3 regions of the Mesorhizobium sp. NPDC059054 genome follow, and region 1 is predicted to be linked to each of the others. Evidence: riboswitches for the same ligand, from Rfam matches in the RefSeq annotation. Region 1 holds a riboswitch; each other region holds the start of a gene.
The links. Region 1 has a riboswitch for cobalamin ahead of ACFWXH_RS16875 (ABC transporter ATP-binding protein). Riboswitches for the same ligand answer to the same signal wherever they lie in the genome.
Positions count from the first base shown of each region.

Region 2: it holds a riboswitch for cobalamin, as region 1 does, so the genes downstream of both, ACFWXH_RS10635 (DUF1636 family protein) here and ACFWXH_RS16875 (ABC transporter ATP-binding protein) in region 1, are expected to answer to the same signal.
Region 3: it holds a riboswitch for cobalamin, as region 1 does, so the genes downstream of both, ACFWXH_RS22390 (hypothetical protein) here and ACFWXH_RS16875 (ABC transporter ATP-binding protein) in region 1, are expected to answer to the same signal.

Region 1 is NZ_JBHYHV010000003.1:726,836-729,095, forward strand. It holds gene zigA (zinc metallochaperone GTPase ZigA) at 1-623, shown strand, start outside; cobalamin riboswitch at 776-981, shown strand; gene ACFWXH_RS16875 (ABC transporter ATP-binding protein) at 1,144-1,932, shown strand; gene ACFWXH_RS16880 (ABC transporter substrate-binding protein) at 2,080-2,260, shown strand, end outside.
Region 2 is NZ_JBHYHV010000002.1:600,886-603,145, reverse strand. It holds gene ACFWXH_RS10640 (SDR family oxidoreductase) at 1-646, opposite strand, end outside; cobalamin riboswitch at 908-1,111, shown strand; gene ACFWXH_RS10635 (DUF1636 family protein) at 1,145-1,570, shown strand; gene cobW (cobalamin biosynthesis protein CobW) at 1,573-2,260, shown strand, end outside.
Region 3 is NZ_JBHYHV010000005.1:291,260-293,519, forward strand. It holds gene ACFWXH_RS22380 (hypothetical protein) at 1-187, opposite strand, end outside; gene ACFWXH_RS22385 (hypothetical protein) at 184-825, opposite strand; cobalamin riboswitch at 955-1,155, shown strand; gene ACFWXH_RS22390 (hypothetical protein) at 1,429-1,671, shown strand; gene ACFWXH_RS22395 (SAM-dependent methyltransferase) at 1,668-2,260, shown strand, end outside.

The DNA of each region.
Region 1 (2,260 bases):
ATCTGGCACGCAGGATCATACGCTCGCTCAACCCGCAGGTTGAGCTCATCGAAACGGATTTCGGCCGCGTGCCGCTCGACAAGGTGCTCGACACTGGACGATTCGATTTCGAGAAGGCCGAACAACATCCGCTCTGGTTCAAGGAACTGAATGGCTTCAAGGATCACGTTCCCGAAACCGAGGAATACGGCATCCGTTCCTTCGTCTATCGCGAACGTCGCCCTTTCGATCCGGCAAGGTTGAAGAGGTTCATCGGCCAGCCTTGGCCAGGAGTGGTGCGCGCCAAGGGTTTCTTCTGGCTGGCCACGCGTCCAAACCACGTCGGCGAATTGAGCCAGGCCGGCGCGCTGGTGCGGACCGGCAGGCGCGGGCTCTGGTGGGCAGCGGTTCCCCGCAACCGTTGGCCCGACAACCCGTCATGGCAAGAGGCGATGGAACCCTATCTCGATCCGATGTGGGGCGACCGCCGGCAGGAACTGGTCTTCATCGGCTGCGATCCGATGAACGAAAACCGCATTCGCGCCGAACTGGATGCCTGCCTGGTGGATGAGCCCGTCTTCGCACCGGAACTGTGGCGTGACCTGCACGACCCGTTTCCGAGCTGGAGCGGGCAAGCGGCATGATCGTCAAATCCTTGCTCGCCCTGTTCAAGGGGCGCCATCATGCCTGCGACTGCCATCCGCGGCTTGCCCGCTACGTCCCGCCGGCCGAGCGGCACACCGCGACGAGCCAGGTCCTCGGCAAAGAATCGCCATTGCCAGGCGATGGCGGTCACAATAGGGTTCGCGGCGATGGTGCTCCGAATCGAAAGGTTCGGGGTGAAAAGGGAATACGGTGAAGTTCGCAAGAACCAAGACCGTGGCTGCCCCCGCAACTGTAAGCGGTAGCAAAGTCCGAAGACGCCACTGGCCAAGCGCCGGGAAGGCAGGACAGCGCAACGATCCGCGAGCCAGGAGACCTGCCATCGCAGCGAGTTGACCGGACGGGGTGTGCCGGGAGGACGCTACAAGGGCGGCCCTGCCGTCATTTTGGCCATCCTTCCGCACCTGATCGAATGAGGGATCGGTTGGAAGGTTTTGCCGTTTTTCGCCGCTATGATGCGTCGCACCTAGACTGCCTGCCGCGCCCGCGGAGGGTTCTTTCGTGAGCGGCGTTGTCCTGCAAGCGCGCGGCCTTTGCTGTCGGCCCGAAACAGGCGTCACGCTCGTCGAAGACGTCAGCCTTGATGTCCGCGCCGGCGAAAGGCTTGCCATCATCGGTCCGAACGGCGCCGGCAAGTCGACGCTGCTGCGCATGCTGTGCGGCATGCTCAAGCCAAGCAGCGGCCTGGTCAGCCTCGACGGCGAATCGCTCGACCGGCTGCCGACAGCAGAGCGGGCACGCCGTATCGCCGTGGTCGGCCAATCCGACCAGCCTGATGTACAGCTTGCCGTCAGCGACTATGTCGGACTTGGCCGCATCCCGCACAGAGGGCTTCGTCGCCGCAGCGACGACCGCGATGTGGTGCTCGACGCGCTGGAGCGAACCGGCCTGCTCGCCATGCGGGAGCGTCGCATGGGTTCGCTTTCTGGCGGTGAGCGCCAGCGTGCGCAGCTGGCACGCGCGATCGCGCAGCAGCCGCATGTGCTATTTCTCGATGAGCCGACAAACCATCTCGACCCCCGCGCTCGCGGCGAATTGCTCGAATTCGTCGCCAGGCTGGGCATCGCTGTCGTCACGGTGCTGCACGATCTGCCGCTGGTTGCGCCCTTCGCCACTCATGTCGCGGTGATGAGCAAGGCGCGCCTCGTCGCGCTCGGCACCCCGCGTGAGACGCTGACGGCGGCGCTGGTGCGCGAGGTCTTTGCCATCGATGTGCTGAGACTTCCTCACCCGGACGAGCAGGACCGCGAACTGACGGTCTTCGACGTTCCGATCCGCCTCTCCCGCTGAATCAATTTCCCCAACGGAGCCGCCATGAAACGCCTCGCCCTTTGCCCAAGCAGACTTGCGTGGCTTCGCCAACGCTTCGTCAGCTTGACTTTTTATTTTGTCGCAGGTTCCTATCGTAAAAGCGTGAGACGCTTTTGCGGAACCTGCTTGGCCGCCACGCTTCTTTCATCAACTGCCTTTGCCTTCCCGGTCACTGTCGAGAGCTGCGGCATTCCGCTGACCTTCGACGCCGCACCGAAACGTGCGGTGATCAACGATCTCAACATGTCGGAAATGGCCTTCGCGCTGGGCTTACAACCCGAGATCGTCGGCCTGACCGGCATCACCG
Region 2 (2,260 bases), on a different contig from region 1:
CGGCGTCGGAAGCGAGGAAGGCGATCGTGGCGGCGATCTCCTCGCTGGTTCCGTAGCGCTTCAAGGGTACGCTGTCGCGTCGCTCCTCGGTGGCCGGCAAGCTGTCGATCCAGCCCGGCAGCACATTGTTCATGCGGATGTTGTCGCCGGAATAGGCATCGACGAAAATCTTGGTGAAGGAAGCAAGACCTGCGCGGAACACCGCAGACGTCGGAAACATCGGGCTCGGCTCGAAGGTCCAGGCGGTCGAGATGTTGATGATGGCGCCGGCCTTCTGCTGCTGCATCACCGGCGTCACCAGCCGCGTCGGACGGATGACATTCATCAGATAGGTGTCGAGGCCCTTGTGCCAGTCCTCGTCGCTGATCTCTAGGATCTGCGCGCGGGGGCCGTGGCCGGCGCTGTTGACCAGCACATCGATGCGTCCCCACGTCGAAACAGCAAGATCGACCAGCCGGCGTAAATCCTCGTTGGACTGGTTCGAGCCGGTGACACCGACGCCGCCGAGTTCCTTAGCCAGCGCCTCGCCCTTGCCGGACGATGACAGAATCGCGACCTTGTACCCGTCCGCCGCCAGCTTGCGCGCCGCGGCAGCACCCATGCCGCTGCCACCTGCGGTCACCACTGCCACCTTTTGAACCGTCATAACCATCTCCTGTCCGATGCGGCCGGGCCGAGAGGCCCTGCCATGCTTCCATCTGTGATAGCATCAGACGGCGACAAGCAAACCCAGGCAAGAGGCAAGTTCGGCAGGGCCAGGTTGGAGAATAATAAGGGACTTGCTTCGAGAATGGCACGCAGCGTCAGGCTGTTTCTCGCTCAATCAAAGGGCGGACAGGATTCACGTACCAACACGCATGCGACGTTATCCGCCGTAAGCGCGCGTTGACAGCGTGGCCCGGCCAAGCCTAAATCCGACAAAGACGGTCTCTTCCCTTCACCGGGAGGAGCGAAGAGGGAATGCGGTGCGAGGCGGCAGCCTCAATTCCGCGGCTGTCCCCGCAACTGTGAGCGGCGAGCCAAGGCCGATAGCCACTGGGATTTCCCGGGAAGGCGGCACCAAGGCACCGACCCGCGAGCCAGGAGACCTGCCGTCTGACCAGAATCCCAACGCCTGGCGGGTGTCCCGGGCAAGGAGCCTGATTTGGATTGCAACGGCAGTTTTTTGGCTGAGACGGAGAGTGTGGCAGCGGACGTGGCGACCGCGCCGGTCACCATTGTCGTGTGCTCGTCCTGTCGTGACGAAAACGGCTCCGACGCTCATCCTCGCGCCGGCGCGCTGTTGGCCGACGCCACCCGCGCCGCAGCCCGAGACAGCGGGACCATCGAAGTCCGCACCGTCGAGTGCCTGGGCAATTGCAAGCGCCGCCTTTCGGCTGCGCTGCTGCGCGACGGTTGCTGGAGCTATGTCTTTGGTGACCTGACCGCCGAATCAGGCTCAGACCTCGTCACCGGTGCAGAACTCTTCGCCACATCGCAGGACGGCCTCATCCCATGGCGTGGTCGCCCCGATTCTCTCAAGCGCGGCCTCGTCGCGCGCATTCCTCCCCTTGCCATGCTGAAGGAATAGACATGACCGCTTCCGTTTCCCGTGTGCCCTGCACCGTCGTCACCGGCTTCCTCGGCGCCGGCAAGACGACGCTGATCCGCAACATCCTCGAGAACGCGAAAGGCAAGCGGCTGGCCCTCATCGTCAACGAATTCGGCGATGTCGGCGTCGATGGCGAGATCCTCAAAGGCTGCGGCGTCGACTCTTGTCCTGAGGAAAACATCGTCGAACTCGCCAATGGCTGCATCTGCTGTACGGTCGCCGACGACTTCGTGCCGGCGCTCGACCAGATCCTGGCACGCACGCCGAAGGTCGACCACATCCTGATCGAAACCTCCGGTCTCGCATTGCCAAAGCCACTGGTGCAGGCCTTCCAGTGGCCGACGGTGAAGAACCGCGTCACCGTGGACGGCGTCGTCGCCGTGGTTGATGGCCCGGCTCTCGCCGAAGGTCGCGTTGCCTCGGACATGGATGCGCTTGCCGCTCAGCGCGCGGCCGATGGTACGCTCGACCATGACGACCCGGTCGAGGAAGTGTTCGAAGATCAGGTCGCCTGCGCCGACCTCATCATCCTCTCCAAGAACGACCTGCTGGACGAGGCCGGCGCGGCGCGCGCCAACGCCGTGCTCAGCGAACATGTCGCGCGCGCCGTCAAGGTGGTGCCGACCGCACAAGGCAAGGTCGATCCATCCGTATTGCTTGGGCTCGGCC
Region 3 (2,260 bases), on a different contig from region 1:
AAATAGTGCCGCTCGACCTCAAGCCAGCCAGTTCGGCCGTAAAGAGACGCCCTTCCCCAACGCCGTTTTCACCGGCGCGGACACCGAAGGGTTGGAAGCTGCTGTCATAGCTCGGCAGCGTGTTCATCATCATGCCCAGCAATCCGCCGCCGAGCACGACGACCACGAGGTTGACGAAATGATTCATGCACCGCGCTCCGGCCGCGCGCTCAAGGTGCCACTCGGATGAAACTGCAGCCAGCTCGCCTTCGCATAGAGATTGTCCTTGAGCTTGAATTGCTGCGTGCTGAATCCGATCGTGACATCCTGTTCAGTCCAGCCCTCCGGAATGTCCCAGACGATCGAGACGAGTTCGCGGATGCGCGGGTGAAGCTGCTTCAGCGGTTCCTTGTCGCGGACGAGATAGACCTTGGGCGCAGGAAAAGTCATTCCGCCGGAAGAGAGAGCGGGCAGTTTCTCCGGCGATCCGAAAATCGAAACCTGACTCGAACCGGTCACACTCTCGAGCTGTCCCGTGAGGACGAGCTTCCGCTGCGAGCCGGTCGCTGAGGGCGCGGCATTCTCGATGGTAAGCTTGTATGGGACGAGGATAGCCCGCCCCACATTGACGGGCTCGCCAAAGGCGACCTGCGGCGGAGCGTCCGGAACACGCGCGTCTTCCACCTTCATCCACCAGGCGACGGCAATGGCGGCGAAGATACCGAGCGCGGCGAGCAGGCGGACCCAGATTTGACGGACTGTCGATCTCAGCGAATGTCGAACCATGAACATATAGAAGCGGATGCTTGGCGCTTCTTCAACCATTTTGACCGTGTCGCCACGCATGGGCCGCCTTGAAGCCTCACGCGTCAACGAGATGGCTCACACAGCCGGCAGGCCGTGCGCTGTCCACTCCCGATATCCTCGGATCGGCAGCCACCCGCACCAAACGTTGACATCGAGTCGATGTCATATACTAGATATCGACGTCGAGGTTCTCCCGAGTCGTTCGGTTCGGGAGCTAAGAGGGAAGTCGGTGCAAAGCCGGTGCTGCCCCCGCAACTGTAAGCAGTGAGCCCGCGTCGAAGAATGCCACTGGTGCCGCAACGCACCGGGAAGGCCGACAAGGGCAATGACCTGCAAGCCAGGAGACCTGCCGCGACAGACGAGAAACGAACCTCGGGCGGGGTGTCCCGGCGGTGCGCTTGGCTGGGCGTCGCTGCGTCCGAAATGGCCAATGCGTTCCCCCAAACTCCCCCGTCCACAACGCCACGGGGATGACATGGCCACGACTGCACTCTCCACGAAGGGAGTTCCCAAAATTCCACGCCTTGCCGAAAGCCACGGCTCGCCACACGCCGCCTACAAGGCGATCCGACGCAACGGCTCGGCGACGCCATATATGCATTTCATTGCCAACCGCCGCTGTGCGCGACTCGGAGCGCTGGCATGGGACTGAACATGCAGGGAAGACATGCCGGTGGGTTCGCTTCGTCGCAGCCGGAAGACGTGTTCCTGTCCTGGCTGCTGGCCCAACCCGGCGGCGCAGATCTCGCTGAGGCTGCGGAAATCGAGATCCGTAAACTGCAGCGATACCAGGGAAACCATCCCGGACCGCAAAAGCTTCTCGAACTGTTCGAAGGCTTGCGAGGGTCGGCCGTTCCGGGATTGACGATCCTGCCTCGGCAATGAGGCGCAAAGTCCTCATCCTCGGTATCGGTGCCGGCAATCCGGACTTCACGACGGTGCAGGCGATCGACGCCAAGGGCCATGTGACCTTGTTCTTCATCCCCAACAAGGGGATGAAGACGGATGAACTCGCCCGTGTTCGCGCGGAGATCATCGAGTGTTATGTGCGGGGTCGGCCGTTCCGCACTGCGCCGTTTCGAGAACCGGCCCGAAGTGACGATACAGCTGCGGCCGACCTTCGACTGGGTGGACTGTCCATCGAGGCAGTGGATGCTTCCGAAGCCGGTGCATTCCTCGTCTGGAGCGAACGGTCGCTTTACGAAACCGTGCAGCGAATTCTGCGACAGCTCCGATCGATGGGAGGCTTCGAGCTCGACCATGAAGTGATCCCGGGCAACAGCGACATCCAGGCGCTGGCGCCAGCGCACAAGGTCGCGCTCTGCAATATCGGCCGATCGATCCTGACGGCGACGGGGCGTTGCATCGCGAGCAGCTTCCCCAACAATGCGGAGAGCACCGTGTTCATGCTGGATGCGTCCGACCAGTTGGACGCCCCTGCCGGCGACATGCATTGGACCCTCTATGCGGGGAT